DNA from 4 places in the Streptomyces sp. NPDC048718 genome. Region 1 is predicted to be linked to each of the others. Evidence: riboswitches for the same ligand, from Rfam matches in the RefSeq annotation. Region 1 holds a riboswitch; each other region holds the start of a gene.
The links. Region 1 has a riboswitch for cobalamin ahead of ACGFRB_RS18215 (CbtB-domain containing protein). Riboswitches for the same ligand answer to the same signal wherever they lie in the genome.
Positions count from the first base shown of each region.

Region 2: linked by a shared signal. The riboswitch ahead of ACGFRB_RS32510 (cobalamin biosynthesis protein) and the one ahead of ACGFRB_RS18215 (CbtB-domain containing protein) in region 1 are both predicted to bind cobalamin.
Region 3: linked by a shared signal. The riboswitch ahead of ACGFRB_RS08295 (ribonucleoside-diphosphate reductase subunit alpha) and the one ahead of ACGFRB_RS18215 (CbtB-domain containing protein) in region 1 are both predicted to bind cobalamin.
Region 4: linked by a shared signal. The riboswitch ahead of ACGFRB_RS24870 (ABC transporter substrate-binding protein) and the one ahead of ACGFRB_RS18215 (CbtB-domain containing protein) in region 1 are both predicted to bind cobalamin.

Region 1 is NZ_JBICVG010000008.1:342,371-347,949, reverse strand. Features, by position in the region: gene cbiE (precorrin-6y C5,15-methyltransferase (decarboxylating) subunit CbiE) at 1-616, shown strand, start outside; gene cobM (precorrin-4 C(11)-methyltransferase) at 613-1,362, shown strand; gene ACGFRB_RS18225 (50S ribosomal protein bL37) at 1,483-1,557, opposite strand; gene ACGFRB_RS18220 (CbtA family protein) at 1,831-2,637, opposite strand; gene ACGFRB_RS18215 (CbtB-domain containing protein) at 2,746-2,979, opposite strand; cobalamin riboswitch at 3,015-3,197, opposite strand; gene ACGFRB_RS18210 (histidine phosphatase family protein) at 3,255-3,812, shown strand; gene ACGFRB_RS18205 (GntR family transcriptional regulator) at 3,836-4,192, opposite strand; gene ACGFRB_RS18200 (hypothetical protein) at 4,195-5,184, opposite strand; gene ACGFRB_RS18195 (ATP-binding cassette domain-containing protein) at 5,360-5,579, shown strand, end outside.
Region 2 is NZ_JBICVG010000027.1:39,189-44,767, forward strand. Features, by position in the region: gene ACGFRB_RS32500 (anion permease) at 213-1,502, shown strand; gene ACGFRB_RS32505 (hypothetical protein) at 1,521-1,742, shown strand; cobalamin riboswitch at 1,895-2,029, shown strand; gene ACGFRB_RS32510 (cobalamin biosynthesis protein) at 2,061-3,080, shown strand; gene ACGFRB_RS32515 (cobyric acid synthase) at 3,077-4,675, shown strand; gene ACGFRB_RS32520 (putative cobaltochelatase) at 4,812-5,579, shown strand, end outside.
Region 3 is NZ_JBICVG010000004.1:1,968-7,546, reverse strand. Features, by position in the region: gene ACGFRB_RS08320 (GntR family transcriptional regulator) at 1-256, shown strand, start outside; gene ACGFRB_RS08315 (DUF3311 domain-containing protein) at 572-829, shown strand; gene mctP (monocarboxylate uptake permease MctP) at 826-2,448, shown strand; gene ACGFRB_RS08305 (hypothetical protein) at 2,553-3,161, shown strand; gene ACGFRB_RS08300 (GNAT family N-acetyltransferase) at 3,205-3,723, shown strand; cobalamin riboswitch at 3,772-3,904, shown strand; gene ACGFRB_RS08295 (ribonucleoside-diphosphate reductase subunit alpha) at 4,038-5,579, shown strand, end outside.
Region 4 is NZ_JBICVG010000014.1:31,075-36,653, forward strand. Features, by position in the region: gene ACGFRB_RS24860 (enoyl-CoA hydratase-related protein) at 1-1,044, opposite strand, end outside; gene ACGFRB_RS24865 (TerD family protein) at 1,343-1,927, opposite strand; cobalamin riboswitch at 2,091-2,294, shown strand; gene ACGFRB_RS24870 (ABC transporter substrate-binding protein) at 2,362-3,423, shown strand; gene ACGFRB_RS24875 (iron chelate uptake ABC transporter family permease subunit) at 3,501-4,514, shown strand; gene ACGFRB_RS24880 (ABC transporter ATP-binding protein) at 4,511-5,326, shown strand; gene ACGFRB_RS24885 (PucR family transcriptional regulator) at 5,427-5,579, opposite strand, start outside.

The sequences.
Region 1 (5,579 bases):
CCTCGCCCTCGACTGCGTCCGCGACCCGGACGCGCTGCGGCTCGGCGCCGTACCGGGGCTGCCGGACGAGGCGTACGAGCACGACGGGCAGCTCACCAAGCGGTACGTGCGGGCCGCCACCCTCGCCGCTCTCGCGCCCGCCCCCGGCGAACTCCTCTGGGACGTCGGCGGCGGCTCCGGCTCCATCGGCGTCGAATGGATGCGGGCCCACCGCTCCTGCCGCGCGATCACGATCGAGAAGTCGCCCGAGCGCGCCGCCCGTATCGCGCGCAACGCGGCGGCGCTCGGCGTACCGGCGCTGGAGGTCGTCACCGGCCCCGCGCCCGCCTCCCTCGCCGGGCTGCCCGCCCCCGACGCGATCTTCATCGGCGGCGGGCTCACCGCCCCCGGCCTCCTCGACGCCTGCTGGGACGCGCTCCCGGCGGGCGGCCGGCTGGTCGCCAACACCGTCACCCTGGAGTCCGAGGCCCTGCTCGCCGACCACTACCGGCGGTTCGGCGGCGAACTGGTCCGGCTCGCGGTCGCCGCGGCCGTGCCGGTCGGCGGCTTCACCGGCTGGCGCCAGGCGATGCCCGTCACCCAGTGGTCCGTAACGAAGGGTTCCCCCGCAGCATGACCGTCTACTTCATCGGCGCGGGCCCCGGCGCCGCCGACCTCATCACCGTGCGCGGCGCGCGCACCCTCGCGGCGTGCGGGGTGTGCCTGTACGCGGGCTCGCTCGTGCCGCGCGAACTGCTGGCCGAGTGCCCGCCGGACGCGCGGCTCGTCGACACCGCGCGCATGGACCTCGACCAGATCGTCGCCGAGATCGCCACCGCCCACGCGGCCGGCCTGGACGTGGCCCGGCTGCACTCCGGCGACCCGTCCGTCTTCAGCGCCATGGCCGAGCAGATGCGCCGCCTGGACGCGGCGGGCATCCCGTACGAGGTCGTGCCCGGCGTCCCGGCCTTCGCCGCCGCCGCGGCGGCGCTCAAGCGGGAACTGACCGTGCCGACCGTCGGCCAGACCGTCGTCCTCACCCGGATCGCGCAGCAGGCCACGCCCATGCCCGAGGGCGAGGACCTGGCCACCCTCGGCAGGAGCGGTGCGCTGCTCGTCCTGCACCTGGGCGCGCGGTACGCCGAGCGGATCGTCTCCGAGCTGCTGCCGCACTATGGCGCGGACTGTCCCGCCGCCGTCGTCGCGATGGCCAGCCGGCCGGACGAGATCGTGCTGCGCGGCACCCTCGCGGATATCGCGCAGCAGGTGGAGGCGGCCGGGATCACCAAGACCGCCGTGATTCTGGTGGGGCGCACGCTGGCCGCGTCGGAGTTCCGCGACAGCCATCTGTACGACCCGGCCCGGGACCGCCACACCTGCTGATCCCTGGCACCGGGCCCCTGATCCCTGGCACCGGGCCCCTGGCCGCCGGCCCCTGACATCCGGGGCCTGGGCGGTCACCGGGGGCCCAGTCCAGGGGAGCCCGGGTGTCCGGCTCGTGGCTCAGGTATTGGGCCGCTTGCCGTGGTTGGCCTTCTTCTTCTTGCGCGCACGGCGCTTGTTGCCTCGCGTCGACATGGCGTCCTCCCTGCGTCGGGACCACGGACGATGAGCGGGGTGGACCGCCCGGCCCACCCCCGGCCAGCGTAGGTGCGGGGCATGGCGTCCGCATGTCGGCTGCGGGGGGCGGTCGCGATCCGGCATATGACCGTCCGCGCGCTGGTCGGGCCGGCATATGACTGGTCGCAGCCGGTCGCGGCCCGGCATATGACACGACGGCCCCGGTCCCGTACCCGTGAAGGGGTACGGGACCGGGGCCGTCGTGCCGATGCCGATCAGGCCGTCAAGCCATCAGGCCGCCGGTGCCGGGGCCGGAGTACGGGTGCCGACCGAGGCCAGCAGCCGTTCGGCGAGCAGGCCGAACGCGAGCGCGAACACCACCCACAGCGTCGCCTGGACGCCGAGGCTCGCGACCCGGAACTCCCACAGCACCGCCGCGGGGAAGTCCGGCTGGACCGCGTCCCCGTTGTCGGGCAGGAACACACAGGCGAGCACGGTCGCGGCGACGAAGCCCGCGCCCGCCACGACCGTCGCGTTCCAGTTGCCGAGGCGCGGGGCGAGCCGGCGGCCCGCGACGACGGCGGCGATGCCGAGTAGCACGCTCAGCAGGATCATCAGGAAGTACAGCGTGGTGCGCTGCCCGATGGTGTCCGGATTGCCGACGGCGGGCGGGGTGGCCGGGTACTTCAGGAACGGCACCAGGGTGACCGTCGTGAAGGCCGTCGCCGCGACGAGCGTGGCGGTGGCCTTCGGGCCGAAGCGGCCGGCCCGGCCGAGCACGAAGCAGAACGCGAGGGAGGTGATGCCGCCGAGGGCGACACCGTAGACGAGGACGCCGGTGGCGAGACCCGCCGTGGACTGGAGGTCACGGCTGACGATCTCCTCCTCGTCCGTCTTTTCAGTGCCTGCTTCCGCCGGGCCCGCACCCCCGTGGGTGTGGGCGGCGGTGTGTTCGTGCGCGGAGGCCGCTTCCTCGACGGCGATGGAGGCGTCGACGGACGGCTCACCGGCGACATAGGCGACACCGAAGGCGAACAGTCCGGCGAGCAGGCCCGCGAGCATGCCGCGGGCCAGTAGCTTCCCGACGAGGGAGCCCAGCGGGGTACCGGCACCGCTCTTCGCACCGTCGGCGGAAGACGGGGCGGAAGAGGTCGAAGGGGCGGGGGGCGAAGGTGATGACGAGGACGACATGTGCGTGAAGTCCCGTCAGTGGCAGGGGAATCCGAGCAGATGACGCCCGTCGTGCACCCACTCGTGCACGTCGCTGCCCGCGAACACGGACGTCGCGCCCTGCTCGGCGCCGACGAAGTAGAGCGCGACGAGCAACAGCAGCCCGCCGAACAGAGCCCAGGGCAGCACGGAGCGGAGCGGCAGGGACACCGGAACGGTGACGGCGGGGGTGGACGGAACGGCGGTGGACGCCGCGATGGCCTCGGCCATGGTGGAACCTCCTCGGGAACTCGCGTCCCATACGGTGGTGCGCGACGACGGTCGTCGGGTCTGACTCACCGCCGTCGGGCGCACGGTTCGGGATGCCGGAGGGGGCATACCGGGCGCGTGGTCCGGGAGCGGCTCACAGTGGCGCGACCGTGCCGGATTCACACCGGACTTCCGTCTCGCCGTCGTCGTTCTATGGAAATGTCAACCGACCGTACCGTGCCGGACACCGTGCGCCAAGAGCACCTGGGAAGCCGGACGTTGAGGGATGGATCACCATGGCCGTCCAGCTTTTTCTGATAGCCCCGGGTATGAACGAGGCGCTGCGCGAGGCCCGGTTCGACGACGCGGGGCCGGTGGAGACGCGGGCGGAGCCGCTGTGCGTCGGGCCGAGGGCGCGGGTGGTCTGTTCGCCGTCCGGGCGGTGCCGGGCGACGGCCGCCGCGTTCGGTCTGGAGCGGTACGAGGAGGTGCCGGCGCTCGCCGGGTGCGCGATGGGGCGCTGGCGGGGACGCCGGCTCGACGAGGTGGCCGCCGCCGAACCGGAGGCCGTGGCCGCCTGGCTCGGCGACCCGGGCTCAGCGCCGCACGGCGGCGAGTCGCTGCGCCAGGTGCGCGCCCGGGTCGCCGAGTGGATGGACGCTCTGGCCGCGAACGACCCGGGGGCGCGGGTGTGGGCGGTCGTCGAGCCGGATGTGATCCGTGCGGCGATCGCCCACGCGCTCGGCGCGCCGGAGGAGGTCTTCTGGCGGCTGGACGTACGCCCAGCCTCGCGCGTCTCGCTCACCGGCCGGGCCGGCCGGTGGAATCTCCAACTCGACACCCAAGTGGCCTGACTTCGCACGAAGGTGACGCACAGTCAATTCAAGCTGGTACGCGTGAGATCGAGGAACTCCTCGTCCGTCACGCCCAGTCGGCGGGCCTCGCCGACCAAGGCGCGCAGCCGCTCCACGAGATGGGCGCGGTCGGGAGCCTCGGCGCCCTGCATGATCACGGCGCCACGACCTCGGCGCAGCTCGATCAGTCCCTCCTCGCGCAGCCGCTGGTAGCCGCGCAACACGGTGTGGACGTTGACGCCCAGCGAATCGGCGAGTTCGCGGGCGGCGGGCAGGCGTTCACCGGGTTCGGCGCTGCCGTCGGCGAGGGCGCCGCGGACACAGGCGGCGATCTGGTCGCCGAGCGGGACGGCGGAGGCGGGGTCGACCCTGAAGAGCACGGTCAGATCCTCTCGTCGTCAGCGGCCGGGCCCATCGGCCCGCCGGTCGGCCCGTGATCGGAAGCGGCGCGCTCGCGAAGGGTGTTGAGCAGCGCCGCCGCCGTCCCGGCGTCCGGCACCGTCACGGCGAACTCGCGGCCGCTCGGCCGCCGTATGACCAGCGCCTCGCCGCCGCGCAGCACGAGGCCCGTCCGGTGCGGACGGACTCGGTAGCCCCAACCCCCGAAATCCGCTACGGGGTTGATGTCGCGGGCGATCGCCGCGGTGATGTCGGAGAGCGGGACACGGATCCGGGGCCGGGGGAGCACGGAGGAGACGACCGTCAGGCCGCGCCGGTCGACCGTCACCCTGATCCGGGCCAGGGCGAGCCCGGGCACACCGATGACCGGGCCGAGCAGGCCGAGCGGGGCGGACGGCCAGGGAGTAAGGGCGAGGGCGCCGAGCCCGGCGACGATGAAGGCGACAGCGAGCAGGCTCAGGAAGGGGGAGGCGACGCCGCGCGACCAGCCCGCCACCTCGCCTGTGCCCAGGTCGATCCGGTCCGCCGCCGGGGCGTCGGCGGACCCGGCGGCCGGGTCCTTGGGGACGAGTCGGGTCAGGCCGAGGCCCACGAGCGCGGCGAGAGCGCCGGCGACGGTGCCGAGGCTGACCAGGGTGAACGGGAAGTCGGCCCCGGCCGCGTCGGCGACATCGAGATTGCCCCGGAGGAGCAGGGGGGCCAGCGTGCCGGTGAACCCGGCCGTGGCCCAGGCGCCCCAGAGCGAGAAGCGCCGCACCCACAGCACCCAGCCGGCGCCGAACGCGAGCAGCACGACCGTGCTGCCGACGGCGTAGGCGCCGAGTCCGGTGAATCCGTCGGGGCGATCGCCGGCCCCGGAGAAGTGGGTGGCCAGCGGGTCCGGCAGGCGGTCGTACCAGGTGGCGAGGAGTGACAGATAGACGGCGAGCACGAGCGCGAACGGCGCGGCGGCGAGCACGCGGAGACGGTTCACGAGACCCTCCCTTGGTTCTAGTTGTTAGCACTCTACTAGAACAAGTAGGTGTTGTGCGGGTGGGTTTCCCCCTTGTGGGGGAGTGGGGGTGGGCGTACGGTGTCCTGCGTGATGAGACGAGACGTCTCGTCGCATCTCATGCGTCTCATGCGCCGCACACCCCTGTCGCCCAGCCCTGGAGGTCGCTCTGTTCCGCGTCCAACTCGCCGATGTCACCCAGCGCTACGACGACCGGCACGTTCACGACCGGATCGTCCTCGACCGGGTCTCCCTCTCTCTCCACGCGGGCGAACGCGTCGGCGTCGTCGGGGACAACGGCGCCGGAAAGTCCACCCTGTTGCGCCTGCTCGCGGGCCGCGAGACACCCGTCCACGGCACCGTCACCGTCGAGTCCC
Region 2 (5,579 bases), on a different contig from region 1:
CACCCCGGTTCGGCCCTTGGGAGGCCCCGGATGACCCGTGGTTACAGGGCGACCGCATCGTGGACGCCGTCCGGTCCGGAACACGGATCGCGCACAACCGGAATCTTCCGAACCCGGTTCGGGACACCACCGCGCCCGGCCCAGTTCACCTTCCGTTCACTCAGGTTGCCTAGGTTCGACGCGCCACTGACGTCAAACGATTGCCTGGGTAAATGGAACACATCACGCTGCTGCTCGCCATTGTGGTCGTGACAGCTCTCGTGTTCGATTTCACGAACGGTTTCCACGACACCGCCAACGCGATGGCGACGACCATCTCGACCGGTGCTCTCAAGCCCAAGACGGCGGTGGCCATGTCCGCCGTGCTGAACCTCGTCGGCGCCTTCCTCTCCGTGGAGGTCGCCAAGACGATCTCCGGCGGCATCATCAACGAAGAGGGCATCCGCACCGAAGTGATCTTCGCGGCGCTCGTCGGCGCCATCCTGTGGAATCTGCTGACCTGGCTGCTCGGCCTTCCGTCGAGCTCCTCGCACGCGCTGTTCGGCGGCCTCATCGGCGCCGCGGTGATGTCCGCCGGCTGGTCCGCGGTCAACGGCTCGACCATCGTCACCAAGGTCCTGCTCCCCGCGGTCGCCGCCCCGATCGTCGCCGGCCTCGCCGCGATGGTGGCCACCAAGCTGACGTACCGCATCAACGCCGCCCCCGAGGCCAAGGCCACGGCCAAGGGCTTCCGGGCCGGCCAGATCGCCTCCGCCGGTCTCGTCTCGCTCGCCCACGGCACCAACGACGCCCAGAAGACGATGGGCATCATCACCCTCGCCCTGGTCGCCAACGGCGTCCTCGTCCCCGGCTCCAACCCGCCGGTCTGGGTCATCGCCTCCGCCGGTGTCGCGATCGCGCTCGGCACCTACCTCGGCGGCTGGCGCATCATCCGCACCATGGGCAAGGGCCTCACCGACCTCCAGCCGCAGCAGGGCTTCGCCGCCCAGACCAGCGCCGCGACGGTCATCCTGGCCTCCTCGCACCTCGGCTTCTCCCTCTCCACCACCCAGTCCTGCTCGGGTGCCGTGATGGGCGCGGGCCTCGGCCGCAAGGGCGGTGTCGTCCGCTGGTCGACCGCCACCCGGATGTTCGCCGCCTGGGGTCTGACCCTGCCCGCCGCGGGCCTGGTCGGCGCCGGCGCCGAGTTCCTCACCAAGCAGGGCGACTGGGGCATCGTCACCGTCGCCGTCCTGCTGATCGCGGGCTCCGGAGTGATCTGGTCGCTGTCCCGCCGCAAGCCGGTCGACCAGCACAACGTGACCGCCGACGACCTCGACGCCCCGGCCGCTGCCGACGTCGAGCCGGCGGGTGTCGTCACCACCGCCATCGCGGCCGTCACCCCGCCCCCGCCGGCCGGCTCCGTCGCCGCCGTCAAGGACGAGGCCCTGAAGACCACCATCCCCTCCCCCGGCCCGACGGACCCGGCCGCCCCGCCGGCCGCTCCCGCCGCCGCGGTCTAAGGAACTGGAAGCACGCACATGAAGATCGACTGGGCAGCTCTCGGCTCCGTCTTCGGAGTCAGCCTCGTGACCACCGTCGCCCTCGTGGGCCTGTTCACCCTCGGTGTCGCCGCGCTCGCCAAGCAGGAGCGGGCCACCGCCGCGGGCGGCTCGGCCACTCTGGCCCGTACCGGCGCGTACGCCTGCTTCGCGCTCTGCGCGGCCGCCGTGGCCTACGGCATCTACCTGATCGTCGCCTGACCGGACACCGACGAGCACCACGAACACGCGCGCACACCACGCCGTCTGGGCGGCCCCACCTCCGGGTGGGGCCGCCCAGACGGCGTATGCGGGTTCGTGGCACTGCGCACAGTGACCAGGCGCAGGTCAAGCGCGGGTTGACGGGCCTTCCGGCCGCGTGGTGGACTGCCGGGGCCATTACGGCGGCATGGGGAGGAAGTCCGGTGTGATTCCGGCACGGTCCCGCCACTGTGACCGGTCCTCGCGGCCGGGAGTCAGGAACTCTCGCCGCCGATCACGTCGATCCAGGGCGCGGACCCTGAGTGAGGACACTGTGCCATGCCCGGCAACGGCTCCAGGACACCCCGAACCCGCCGCTTCTCCTCTCCCGCGGCCTCCCGCACCCGCTCTCCCCGTCTCTTCGCGTACGGAGCGGCCGCCGGCCTCGCCGCCGATCTGCTCGTGGGCGATCCCCGGCGCGGTCATCCGGTCGCCGCGTTCGGCCGGGCGGCGGGCGCCGTCGAGCACCGGATGCACCGGGACCACCGCGGCCGGGGCGCCCTCTACACCGCGCTGTGCGCCGGCTCCGCCGTGGCGCTCGGCGCCGTCGCGACCCGCGCGGTACGGGGCAGCGCCACCGCCACCGCCGCGCTGACCGCCGCCTCCGTGTGGGCCGTCGTCGGCGGGACGACGCTGGGCCGCGAGGCGCGCGCCATCGGCGGGGCGCTCGAAGCCGGGGATCTGGGGGTCGCCCGGGAGCGCATGCCGCATCTGGTCGGGCGCGACCCACAGGCGCTGGACGGGCCCGCGATGGCCCGCGCGGTCGTCGAGTCGGTCGCCGAGAACACCTCGGACGCCGTCGTCGGCGCCCTCTTCTGGGGCGCGGTCGCCGGTGTGCCGGGGCTGCTCGGGTTCCGGGCGGTCAACACGCTGGACGCGATGGTGGGCCACAAGTCCCCGCGCCACCGCCGGTTCGGCTGGGCCTCGGCCCGGCTCGACGATGTGGCGGGCTGGCCGGGTGCCCGGCTGACGGCCGTCCTCGCCACCGTCGCGGGCGACGATCCGCGCGGGGCGCTGCGGGCCTGGCGGGCGGACGCCGCCCGGCATCCGAGCCCCAACGCCGGCCCGGTGGAGGCCGCGTTCGCGGGGGCGCTCGGCGTCCGGCTCGGCGGCACCCTGTCGTACGGCGGGCGGGTCGAGCACCGGCCGGTGCTGAACGCGGCGGGACGGCCCGTCGAGGTCGCGGACATCGACCGGGCGGTACGGCTGTCGCGCCGGGTGACCTGGCTGACCCTGGCCGGCTGTGCCGGCGGCCGGCTCCTCGCGGGCGCGCTGCGCCGGCGCGGGGGTGCGGCGTGAGGGGCGGCGGTACGACGAAGGGCACGGCGGGCCGGAGCGGAGCGCGGGGCGGCGGGCTGCTCGTCGCGGGCACCACGTCCGACGCGGGCAAGAGCGTCGTCACGGCGGGGATCTGCCGGTGGCTGGTCCGCCAGGGCCTGAAGGTCGCGCCGTTCAAGGGCCAGAACATGTCCCTGAACTCCTTCGTGACCCGGGACGGCGCCGAGATCGGCCGCGCCCAGGCGATGCAGGCGCGGGCCGCGCGGGTCGAGCCGACCGCGCTGATGAACCCGGTGCTGCTCAAGCCCGGCAGCGACCGGTCCAGCCAGGTCGTCCTGATGGGCAAGCCGGTCGGCGAGATGAGCGCCCGCGGGTTCTTCGGGCGGGCCGGGCGGGCCGGGCAGACCAGTGGGTCCGAAGTGTCCGAGGGGCACCGGCGGGAGCTGTTCGAGCCGGTGTTCGCCGCGTTGGAGGAGCTGCGGCGGACCCACGACGCGGTGATCTGCGAGGGCGCGGGCAGTCCGGCGGAGATCAATCTGCGCCGCAGCGACATCGTCAACATGGGGATCGCGCGGGCCGCGCGGCTGCCCGTGGTGGTGGTCGGCGACATCGACCGGGGCGGGGTGTTCGCCCAGTTCTTCGGGACGACGGCGCTGCTCGCGCCAGAGGACCAGCGGCTGGTCGCCGGATATCTGGTGAACAAGTTCCGCGGCGACGTGTCGCTGCTCGAACCGGGCCTCGCCATGCTGGACGGGCTGACCGGGCGCCCCACGCTCGGCGTGCTGCCGTACGCCCACGGCCTCGGCATCGACGAGGAGGACGGGCTGCGGATCTCGCTGCGCGGCGCGGTCCGCGAGTCGGTCGTGGCGCCGCCGGTCGGCGAGGACGTGCTGCGGGTCGCGGTCTGTGCCGTTCCGCTGATGTCGAACTTCACGGACGTCGACGCGCTCGCCGCGGAGCCGGGCGTGGTGGTGCGGTTCGTGGACCGGGCGGAGGAGCTGGCCGACGCGGACCTGGTGGTGGTGCCGGGCACTCGCGGCACGGTGAAGGCGCTGGCCTGGCTGCGGGAGCGCGGCCTCGCGGCGGGGCTCGCGCGGCGGGCCGCCGAGGGACGGCCGGTGCTCGGGATCTGCGGCGGTTTCCAGCTGCTCGGGGAGCGCGTCGAGGACGAGGTGGAGTCGCGGGCCGGGGTCGTGGACGGGCTCGGTCTGCTGCCCGTACGCGTCCGGTTCGCGCGCGAGAAGACGCTGGCGCGGCCGGTCGGCGAGGCGCTCGGCGAGCGGGTGGAGGGGTACGAGATCCATCACGGCGTGGCGGACGTACGGGGCGGCGAGCCGTTCCTGGACGGCTGCCGGGTGGGCGCGGTGTGGGGGACGCACTGGCACGGTTCGCTGGAGAGCGATGGCTTTCGCCGGGCGTTCCTGCGCGAGGTCGCGGCGAGTGCCGGGCGGCGTTTCGTCCCGGCGCCGGACACCTCGTTCGACACGCTGCGCGAGGAACAGCTGGACCGGCTCGGCGATCTGATCGAGGAGCACGCCGACACGGACGCGCTGCTCCGGCTGATCGAGAAGGGCGTACCGGAGGGGCTGCCGTTCGTGCCGCCGGGTGCGCCGTGAGCGCCCCGTACGCCGCACGCGCCCTGCGCGCCTCGCACGCCCCGCGCGTCGCGAGCGCTTCTCGCGCCGTGCGCGCCGTGTCCGCCCCGCGCGCCGCCGTCCTTGCCTCCGTACGACTCGAAGGAGCGACCGTCCGATGAGTACCCGTTACCCGTTCACCGCCGTCGTCGGCATGGACGATCTGCGCCTCGCGCTGCTCCTGAACGCCGTCAGCCCCGCGGTGGGCGGGGTCCTCGTCCGCGGCGAGAAGGGGACGGCGAAGTCCACCGTCGTCCGCGGTCTCGCGGCGCTGCTGCCGCCCATGGACGTCGTCGCGGGCTGCCGGTTCAGCTGCGACCCGGCCGCCCCCGACCCGGGCTGCCCGGATGGGCCGCACGAGCCCGGGTCGACGGCCGCCGACGAGCGGCCGGCCCGGATGGTGGAGCTGCCGGTCGGCGCCTCCGAGGACCGGCTGGTCGGCGCGCTCGACATGGAGAAGGCCCTCGCCGAGGGCGTGCGGGCCTTCGAGCCGGGGCTGCTCGCCGACGCGCACCGGGGCATCCTCTACGTCGACGAGGTCAATCTGCTCCACGACCATCTGATCGACCTGCTGCTCGACGCCGCCGCCATGGGGGCGTCGCATGTCGAGCGCGAGGGGATCTCCGTACGGCACGCGGCCCGGTTCCTGCTCGTCGGCACGATGAACCCCGAGGAGGGCGAGCTGCGGCCGCAGCTCCTCGACCGGTTCGGGCTGACCGTGGAGGTGGCCGCGTCCCGGGACCCCGGGCAGCGGGTGGAGGTGGTGCGCCGGCGGCTCGCGTTCGACGACGATCCGGCCGCGTTCGCCGCGCGCTGGGCGGATGAGGAGACGGCGCTGCGCGGGCGGATCACGGCCGCGCGGGCGCTGCTGCCGAAGGTGGTGCTC
Region 3 (5,579 bases), on a different contig from region 1:
CGTCAAGTACACCTCGCTCTACACGGCCCTGGCCGAGGTGTACGACGTGCACCTGGCCGAGGCGGAGGAGACCATCGAGACCTCGCTGGCCACCCCGCGCGAGGCCGGGCTGCTCGGCACCGATGTCGGTCTGCCGATGCTGATGCTCTCCCGCCACTCCGTGGACCGGCGGGGCGAGCCGGTCGAGTGGGTGCGCTCGGTCTACCGGGGCGACCGGTACAAGTTCGTCGCCCGCCTCCAGCGCCCGCTGGACTGACCCGCGACCCCTCCCGTTTTCTCCCGCTTTCCCCCTGCCGCGGCGAACGGCCGCGCTCCCCCTTGCGGAGCGTGGCCGTTCGCCGTTTTCACGCCACGCACCGGAAGCGCTCTCGCCACATCCGGTCCACATATTGAGATTTGGCGACACTAATTGGTCTACTCCAGGCCAATCATGACCAGATATGGCCGGATTCAATCGAAAACGAGTCCCTGGCGAGTCGCATCCGTTATGCGGGAAAGGGTTACGCGGAGGTGAGCCCGTCCCCTAGATTTCCCACCCATTACGCGGTGATCACCAAGGGGACGGACGGCCATGTCACAAGCCACGCAACAAGGAAAACCACCAGTCGTCACACCCCTGAGGGTGGTGATCGGGCTCCTCCTCGTCGCACCCTTCGTGGCGATGCTGTGGGTGGGCTCCTACGCGAAGGTGGACCCCACCTTCATCGGCATCCCGTTCTTCTACTGGTACCAGATGCTGTGGGTGCTCATCTCCACGGCTCTCACCGTGATCGCCTACCTGCTGTGGCAGTCCGACCAGCGTGCGCGCAAGGGGGGTGACGCGAAGTGAAGGACGGCGTGAACGGCGTCGCGCTCGGCGTCTTCATCTTCTTCTTCCTGGCCGTCACGGTCATGGGCTTCCTGGCGGCCAAGTGGCGCCGCCCCACCAACGAGAACAGCCTCGACGAATGGGGTCTGGGCGGTCGCTCGTTCGGCACCTGGATCACCTGGTTCCTGCTCGGCGGCGACCTCTACACCGCGTACACCTTCGTCGCCGTCCCGGCGGCCATCTACGCGGCGGGCGCGGCCGGCTTCTTCGCCGTGCCGTACACCATCCTGGTCTACCCGCTGATCTTCACCTTCCTGCCCCGCCTGTGGTCGGTCTCCCACAAGCACGGCTACGTCACCACCTCGGACTTCGTGCGCGGACGGTTCGGTTCCCGGGGTCTGTCGCTGGCGGTCGCCGTCACCGGCATCCTCGCGACCATGCCGTACATCGCGCTCCAGCTGGTCGGCATCCAGGCCGTCCTGGACGTGATGGGCGTCGGCGGCGGCGAGAACACCAACTGGTTCGTCAAGGACCTGCCGCTGCTCATCGCCTTCGGCGTGCTGGCCGCGTACACCTACTCGTCCGGTCTGCGGGCGCCCGCGCTGATCGCGTTCGTCAAGGACACCCTGATCTACATCGTCATCGCGGTGGCGATCATCTACATCCCGATCAAGCTGGGCGGCTTCGACGAGATCTTCGCCAAGTCGAGCGAGGCGTTCGCCACGACCAACCCCGCCACCGGCAAGCCGCGCGGCACGCTGGCCCCCGGCGAGGCGGGCCAGTGGACGTACGCCACGCTGGCGCTCGGCTCGGCGCTCGCGCTGTTCATGTACCCGCACTCGATCACCGCGACGCTCTCCTCCAAGAGCCGCAACGTGATCCGCCGCAACACCACCATCCTGCCGCTGTACTCGCTGATGCTGGGCCTGCTCGCGCTGCTCGGCTTCATGGCGATCGCGGCCGGGGTGAAGGTGAGCAACGGTCAGCTCGCCATCCCGCAGCTCTTCGAGGACATGTTCCCGGACTGGTTCGCGGGCGTGGCCTTCGCCGCGATCGGCATCGGCGCGCTCGTGCCGGCCGCGATCATGTCGATCGCCGCGGCCAACCTCTTCACCCGCAACATCTACAAGGACTTCATCAAGCCGAACGCGACCGCCGAGCAGGAGACCAAGGTCTCCAAGCTGGTCTCGCTCCTGGTGAAGGTCGGCGCCCTGATCTTCGTCCTCACCATGGACAAGACCGTCGCCATCAACTTCCAGCTGCTGGGCGGCATCTGGATCCTGCAGACCTTCCCGGCCCTGGTCGGCGGCCTGTTCACCCGCTGGTTCCACCGCTGGGCGCTGCTCGTCGGCTGGGGCGTCGGCATGATCTACGGCACAGCCGCCGCATACGGGGTGGCGAGCCCCACGCAGAAGCACTTCGGCGGCTCGTCGGCGGAGATCCCGGGCATCGGCGAGATCGGCTACATCGGCCTCACCGCCTTCACCCTGAACGTGATCGTCACCGTCGTCCTCACCCTGGTGCTGCGCGCCGTCGGGACGCCGGACGGGGTCGACGAGACCTCGCCGGAGGACTACACGGCGGACGCCGGCGACAAGGGTGTCGTCACCGAGCTGCCGAAGGTCGGCGCCGGGCACTGACGCCTCGGCCGACCGCGACAGCGACACGGAGCAGTTCCGGGGCCGCCGGGCCTTCCCGAGGGAAAGCCCGGCGGCCCCGCCCGTTCTCCCGCGAGTATGAACGGATGAACTCTCGTACGTTTTTGACCAGCCGCCCGCTGCTTCTGCCCTTGGCCCTGCCCCTGGCGCTGGCCCTCACCGGCTGCGGCAGCGTGATCGCCGGCGCCCCCTCCCAGGCCGAGCTGGAGGAGCGCGCCGGGTACGCGCAGCTCTCCCTGGACCATGTGTACGTCACGGAGATCGAGGGCTTCACCCTCGCCCGCCAGTCGGTCGGCGTCATGGGCGACGACGGCTTCCAGGCCACGTACGTCGCCAAGGACGGCACCCAGGTCACCCTCGGCGCCGATCGCGGCACCTTCACCGACCAGGACTGCGCCGCCTCCCCGAAGTCCGCCCCCTGCGCGCCGGAGAAGCCCGGCTGGTACCGCACGTCCGACGGACAGCACACGTACATCCGCGTCGAGGACGGCGTACGGATCACCCTCGGCGCCCCGCTCACCGTCGGCAAGGACCGGCTGCGTGCCGCCGCCGAGCGGGCGCACCGGGCCGACGCCCGCGAACTCGACGACGTGCTGCCCGAGAAGCCGGCGGGCGGCGGGGCACCCGTACAGCGCGGCGATCTGCCCGCGGAGGGCGACGGCGCGCCCGACAACAGCGTGGGGGTCGGTGGCTGAAATTCTCCCGCGCCGGCCCTCTGCCCCCGACAGACTGGCCTCCATGGACTTCACGATCAGAGCAGCGCGCCCCGAGGACTACGAGCGCCTCGGCGAGATCACCGTACGGGCCTACCGCGACGACGGCTTCCTGGCGTTCGGCGAGGCCGACGGCTATACGGACCTGCTGCGCGACGTGGCCGGGCGCGCCGCCGAGGCGGAGGTGCTCGTCGCGGTCGACGCGGCGGAGACGGTCCTCGGAGGGGTGACCTTCACCACCGGGGGCGAGAAGTGGGCGGACACCGCCCGCGCGGACGAGGCCGAATTCCGGATGCTGGCCGTCGACCACGCGGCCCGCGGCCGGGGCGTCGGCGAGGCGCTGGTGCGGGCGTGCGTGGACCGCGCGCGGGCCGTCCCCCGCTGCGCGCGGATCGTCCTGTCCACTCAGCGGACCATGACCAAAGCGCACCGGGTCTACGCCCGGCTCGGCTTCGTCCGGGCCCCCGAGCGGGACTGGCAGCCCGTTCCCGGGGTGGACTTCACCCTGCTCTCCTACGGTCTGGAGCTGCGGGACACGGTCTGAGGCCTGACGCCGGGACACAACATGTGGGGGGTGCCGCAAGCGGCGCCCCCCACATGTATGCTCGTCCTCGCTGTCGTCGCAGGGGAATCCGGTGGAAATCCGGAACTGTCCCGCAACGGTATGGTTCGTGCTCTTTCGCGCGGCCGGAGTCCGAAGACCTGTGGACAGCGCACCCGGTCCGTCCGTTCCGGGTGCCACAGACGTCCGGGCCTCGCGGAGTGGGCCGGTGGACGCGGCGCGCCGCGCGTATCCCGGCCCCCGCTCGTCCCCGTATCCCCCGTGCAGGCCACGAGCCGAGCGAGGGAGAGCCCCCAGTGACCATCGCGCCCGCCGATCCGGCTTCGGCTGTATCTTCCGAGGAGATCGCGGCCCAGAGCGACGGCCCCGGAACCGCGCTGCTGCGGATCCTGACCGACCTCACCGCCGACCTCACCGACACCGACCCCGGCCGGGTCGCCGCCGCCGCGCTGCGCGGCCGGCACCCCGGCTCGGACACGGCGGAGCTGCGCGAACTCGCCACCGAGGCGGCGGCCGGCCTGATCGCCGAGGACCCCGCGTACTCGCGGCTCGCCGCCCGGCTGCTCACGCTCACCATCGCCGAGGAGGCGGCCGGACAGGGCGCGGTCTCCTTCTCCGAGTCCGTCGCCACCGGTCACCGCGAGGGTCTGATCGCCGACCGGACCGCGGAATTCGTGGCCCTGCACGCCGACCGGCTCGACGCCGCGATCGACCCGGCCGGCGACGACCGCTTCGGGTACTTCGGTCTGCGCACCCTGTACTCCCGCTACCTGCTGCGCCACCCGATCACCCGCAAGGTGATCGAGACGCCGCAGCACTTCATGCTGCGGGTCGCCGCCGGTCTCGCCGAGGACGACAGCGTGCGCGCGCTGGAGGAGGTCGCGGCGCTGTACGGGCTGATGAGCCGGCTCGACTACCTGCCGTCCTCCCCCACGCTGTTCAACTCCGGCACCCGCCACCCGCAGATGTCGTCCTGCTACCTCCTCGACTCCCCGAAGGACGAGCTGGACTCCATCTACGACCGCTACCACCAGGTCGCGCGCCTGTCGAAGCACGCGGGCGGCATCGGTCTCGCGTACTCCCGCATCCGCGCCCGCGGCTCGCTGATCCGCGGCACCAACGGCCACTCCAACGGCATCGTCCCGTTCCTGAAGACGCTGGACGCCTCCGTCGCCGCGGTGAACCAGGGCGGCCGGCGCAAGGGCGCCGCCGCGGTCTACCTGGAGACCTGGCACGCGGACATCGAGGAGTTCCTGGAGCTGCGCGACAACACGGGCGAGGACGCCCGGCGCACCCACAACCTCAACCTGGCGCACTGGATCCCCGACGAGTTCATGCGCCGGGTGAACGCGGACGCCGACTGGTCACTGTTCTCCCCGGCCGACGTGCCCGAGCTGGTCGACCTGTACGGCGCGGAGTTCGACGCCGCGTACGTCGCGGCCGAGGCGAAGGGCCTGGCCCGCAAGACGCTGCCGGCCCGCGAGCTGTACGGCCGGATGATGCGTACCCTCGCGCAGACCGGCAACGGCTGGATGACCTTCAAGGACGCCGCCAACCGGACCGCGAACCAGACCGCCGAGCCCGGCTCGGTCGTCCACTCCTCGAACCTCTGCACCGAGATCATCGAGGTCACGGACGACGGCGAGACCGCCGTGTGCAACCTCGGCTCGGTCAACCTGGGCGCCTTCGTCGACACGGCCACCGGCGAACTGGACTGGGAGCGTCTCGACGCGACCGTCCGCACCGCCGTCACCTTCCTCGACCGGGTCGTCGACATCAACTTCTACCCGACCGAGCAGGCCGGGCGCTCCAACTCCCGGTGGCGTCCGGTGGGCCTG
Region 4 (5,579 bases), on a different contig from region 1:
GACGAGGACGGAGGTGGGGCGGCGGCAGGCGGTCCGGTACGCCCGCAGCAGGCGGCGGCAGTGGCCGGTGCTCATCGCGCCGCCGGGAAAGGAGAAGGACAGCACCCCGACGGCGCCCTGTTCGCGGTAGCGGATGTCGGACCAGGTCCGGTCCGGCGCCGGCGCTGGTGTCGGCGTATCCGGTGACGTCGGCGCCCGGCGGGACAGGGGCGGCTCGGGGAGCCCCGGCAGCCGGCCCGCGAGGGCGAGGGCCAAGGTGGCGGGCAGTTTGCAGGCCCGCGCCGCGCCGGGGCCGGTGCGGGCGCGCAGTTCGGGGAGCCACACGGCGCCGTCCGCCGTGGCGCGGCAGACCGCGCCGCCGCGGGCCGCCAGCAGTTCACCGGGCCGGCCACGCAGGCCGTCCTCCGGGTGGCCGCCGTGCAGGAACCATTCGGCTCCGAGCAGTTCGTCCGGCACACCGGGTTGCGAGTCGGCGGCGCGCAGGGTGCGCAGGACCGTATCGGTGTCCTCCTCCCAGGAGATGCGGCGCTGCTCCTGGCGGAGGAAGGGACGGGTGCGCACCGGCCCGGTCTGCGGGCGCGGCCGGGCTCCGGCGGCGAACCGTTCGACGGCGAGGTGGACGGCGGTCATGGCCGCGTCGGACAGCTCGTTGCGGTACAGGTCGCTCTTGCCCGCCTCCGGGACGCAAAAGCCGGCCGTCGCCCAGACATCGCCGGCGTCCATCTCCTCGGCGGCCTGGAGGACGGTCACGCCCCACTCGGTGGCGCCCTCGAGGATCGCCCGGTCCAGCGAGGACGGTCCGCGGTCGCCCACCGGCCCCGGATGGACGATCAGACAGGGGCGGCCGGACCACACGTCGCGGGGCACGACGGTCTTCAGCATGGGGGCGAGGACCAGGTCGGGCGTGTGCCGTCCGACGGCGGCCCGTACCGCGTCCCCGTCGGGGGTGATCTCGACGGAGACGGCGTGCCCGCGGTCCCCCAGCTCGGCCCTGACCCGCTGGGTGAGGGAGTTGTAGCCGCTGGCGATGAGCAGAACGCGCATGGCCGCCCTTCCGGATCGTCGGGGAAGGCCCCGCACCGGACGGCAGGCGGGTGCCGGACACCCCTGGCGATCGTCGGACATCCCGGGCGGCGCGGACGGCGGCGCATCTCCCGGCTCACTCGATCGGGAGGCGATTTCCGACCACTTGGCGGCCCGCTCGCCACTCCGGCGGACGCGGTGGGAGCGGGGCCGCGCGGAGGGCCCCGCGTAAAGGACGCGCAGGGTGCCGGGCGAGCCAGGTGTACGGAGGCGGTGCACGGGGGCTTCGCCTTCGCCCGTACACCGCCTTGGGGACCGGCTACTTGCTGACCGCGAAGCGCATCAGGGCGTGCTCGTCGCCCTGCTTGATCTTGCCCGTCTCGTTGATCACTTCGAGCTTCCAGACGCCGCCTATCCTGGTCGCCTTGGCCACGGCGCAGGCGTTGTCCTGGGTCAGCAGGCTGGGCCAGATGTCGGCGACCTGCTGGGAGCTGCCGCCGGTCGCGTCGTAGACCTTGAAGCTGATGTTGCGGGCCTTCTGGAAGGAGCTGCCCTTCTTGTACGCGGCGGCGACGAACACGATCGACGTGATGGGCGCCGGGAGCTTGGCGAACTCGACGGTCACCGTCTCGTCGTCGCCGTCGCCGTGGCCGGTCTGGTTGTCGCCGCTGTGCAGCAGCGAACCGTTGCCCATCGGGTCGAGCGAGTCGAGCCCGGCGAGCCGGACCGGGTCGCCGCCCTGCATGGCGATGGCGATCAGGTCGAGGTCGGTGCCGGTCTTGCGGCGCAGCCGGCCCAGCACGCCGCCGGAGCTGCCGGCGGTGGGGTCCCAGGAGACACCGATGGACAGATGGGTCACCCCGTCCAGGTCCGCGGGGCCGTCTTCCTTGGTCAGCGTGATCATGCGCGGTCATCCTCAGTCGAAGGGGCCAGTCCCCGCAGAGTGTGCCTGACCGCGCGTCCGTTCCCCACGGAGGGGCCCCTTTTGATACGCGATCGGCACCGGTGACGGCGCCGGGCGACGGCCGGGGACCACCGGTGCGGCCCCCTGTCGATTGTCAAGCCTGTGGTAATTTGCCCAGGCCAGTCGCACCTTTGTACGTACGAACAACGTAGGTACACGGGTCAGGGAATCCGGTGGGAGTCCGGAACTGACGCGCAGCGGTAAGGGTGACGGGCGGAGCACGGCCACTGGGTCCCGACGGACCTGGGAAGGCGTTCCGTCCGGACGAACCCGAGTCCGAAGACCTGCTGGCGGCCCCGGCGCCCTGACAGGCGGTCCGGGGAGCACCGTACGACAGGCTTCGCGCATGAGCCGTGGACACAGAGGACTCTCCCGTGCCCCTCGCACACCCCGCCCGTTTCGCCGTGCCGCTTCTGGCCGGTGCCGTACTCCTCACCGGCTGCGGCGCCGGCAGGCCGCCGGCCGCCGCTCCGGCTCCCGCGTCCTCGGCGGCGGGGGCGGGGGCCGCCTCCGGCTATCCGGTGGCGCTCGACAACTGCGGACAGCGGATCACGATCGACCGCCCGCCGAGCCGGGCCGTCGCCCTCGACCAGGGCTCGGCCGAGATCCTGCTGGCGCTCGGGCTCGCCGACCGCATGGTGGGCACGGCCACCTGGACGGACCCGGTGCTCAAGGGCCTGGAGAAAGAGAACGCCAAGGTCCCCCGGCTCGCCGAGCGCTATCCCTCCTTCGAGAAGGTGCTGGACACCGAACCCGACTTCGTCAGCGCCTCGTTCCTCTACACCCTGGGCAAGGGCGGCGTGGCGCCCCGCGAGCGGTTCGGCGCCCTCGGCGTGCCCACGTATCTCTCCCCCTCCGACTGCGTCGGCAAGGACAACAGCGGTGACGGCGACGGGGTCCGTACCCGGCCGCTGACGATGGACGACGTGTACGGCGAGATACGCGACCTGGGCCGGGTGTTCGGGGTGCCCGAGCGCGCCGGGGAACTCGTCGGCGAGCTGCGGGACCGGGTCACGAAGGCGACGGCGGGCGCGGGCTTCGGGCGCGCCTCCGTCCTGTACTGGTACTCCGACTCACAGGGGCCGTACATGGCCGGCTGCTGCGGAGCGCCCGGGATCGTCAGCCGGACCCTCGGGGTGCGCAACGTCTTCGACGACACCCATGAGGAATGGCCTCAGATCAACTGGGAGACGGTGGCCGAGCGGGACCCGGACGTCCTGGTGATCGCCGATCTGACCCGCAAGGCGCAGTCCGCCGAGAGCGCCGCAAAGAAGATCGAGTTCCTGGAATCCCACCCCGTCACCAGGAACATGACGGCGGTACGGAAGAAGCGGTACGTGATCCTCGGCGGCCAGGCGCTGAACCCCACCCCGCGCACCGTCGAGAGCATCGAGAAGGTGGCCGCCGCACTGCGGACGTACGGATTCGCGAAGTGACCCGGTCCCGGCCCAGGACGTGGTTCCGGCCCAGGACGTGGTTCCGGCCCAGGACGTGGTTCCGGTCCCGGCCCCGGCTGCTGTCACCGGTCGCCGGGGCGGCGGGGATCGCGCTGCTGTGCGCGTCGGTCGCCGTCGCCCTCACCATCGGCCCCACCGACATCCGGGTGGCCGAGGTGCGCTCCGTGGTCACCGCCCACCTGTCGGGCGGCTCCTCGGGACTCACCCCGATCCGGGACGGCATCGTCTGGAACCTGCGGCTGCCCCGGACCCTGCTCGCGGCCGTGTGCGGCGCCGGGCTCGCGGTGTGCGGCGCGGTGCTGCAGTCGCTGCTGCGCAATCCGCTCGCCGATCCGTTCGTCCTGGGTGTCTCCTCGGGCGCGTCGACCGGGGCGGTCGCGGTCGTGGTGCTCGGCCTCGGCGGGGGCGCGCTGTCCGTCACCGGGGGCGCGTTCCTCGGCGCGGTCTGCTCGTTCGCGCTGGTCGTGTCGCTCGGCCGGGTCCTCGGCGGCGGGACGGACCGGGTCGTGCTCGCCGGGGTCGCCGTGATGCAGCTGTTCTCCGCGCTCACCTCGTTCGTGGTGATGACCGCCGCCGACGCGGAGACCACCCGCGGAGTGCTGTTCTGGCTGCTCGGCTCGCTCGCCGGCGCCGACTGGACCGATGCCGGCGCCGGCTGCGCGGCGCTGGTGGCGGCCCTGCTGGTGTGCGGCGGATCCGTACGGACGCTGGACGCCCTCGCGTTCGGCGAGGACGCCGCGACGTCGCTCGGGGTACAGGTGGCCCGGACCCGGATGATCCTGCTGTCGGTGACCGCGCTGCTCACCGCCGTGCTGGTCTCCTCGGCGGGGGCGATCGGCTTCGTCGGCCTGGTCCTGCCGCACGCGGTCCGGGCGCTGACCGGTCCCGGGCACGCCCGGCTGCTGCCGCTGACGGCGGTGGCCGGGGCGGTCTTTCTGGTCTGGGCCGACACCGTGGCCCGTACCGTACTCGACCCGCAGGAGGTGCCGGTCGGCGTGGTGACCTCGCTGATCGGGGTGCCGGTCTTCGTTCTCGTCCTGTCCCGTACGCACGCGCGAGGCGGGCGGTGAGCGGGGTGGCGGCGGCCGGGCGGGGCGGGCTGCGGGCCGACCGGGTCGCGCGCTCGGCGGGCGGTGTCCTCGTCGTCGACGGGGTGAGCATCGTGGCGCGTCCGGGCACGGTCACCGGTCTGCTCGGCCCGAACGGCTCGGGCAAGTCCACCCTGCTGCGGCTGCTCGCCGGGATCCTGGCCCCGGACACCGGGGTCGTCACGCTCGACGGCGATCCCCTGGGCGGTCTGTCCCGGCGCGCCGTGGCCAGGCGCCTGGCCACGGTCGAGCAGCACGCCGACACCCAGGTCGATCTGACGGTGGCCGAGGTGGTACGGCTCGGCCGGATCCCGCACCGCCGGGCGTGGGCGCCGCCTTCGGCGGCCGACGAGACGGCGGTGCGCTCGGCGCTGGCCCGTACCGGACTCGCCGACCGGGCGGACCGGACCTGGCGCACCCTCTCGGGCGGCGAGCGGCAGCGGGTCCAGATCGCCCGGGCGCTCGCCCAGGAACCGCGCGAGCTGCTGCTCGACGAGCCCACCAACCATCTGGACGTACGCCACCAACTGGACCTGCTGGAACTGGTCTCGGAGCCGGGCCCGGACCTGACCACCGTCGTCGCGCTGCACGATCTGAACCTGGCGGCGATGTACTGCGATCACCTCGTGGTGCTGCGGGCGGGGCGGGTGGTGGCGGCCGGCCCGGCGGCGGAGGTGCTCACCGAGGAGCTCATCGCCTCGGTGTACGGGGTCCGGGCCGAGGTCACCCGCCCCGGACCCGGCGGCCGGCCCCATGTCCGTTTTCTCGGTACGACGGCCGCCCGGGGCGTGTGACGTACCAGAGCGTGAGATGTGCGGGGCGTGTGGCGTACGGGGGCGTGCGCCCGGCCGGCGACGGGCGGGCATCGGTCACGGGCCCTGGCGGACCGCCCGGTCAGACCGTGGCGGAGGGACGTTCCCGGCGGACGCGCGCGCTCCGCCCGCCGCGCGGACCGGAACCGGGGGTCCGGGCGGCGGGCCCGGTTCCGGTCCGCGCCGCGGGAGCGTTGCCCGGTGCGGCGGCCCGCCCGGGCCGCCGGCCGTCGCC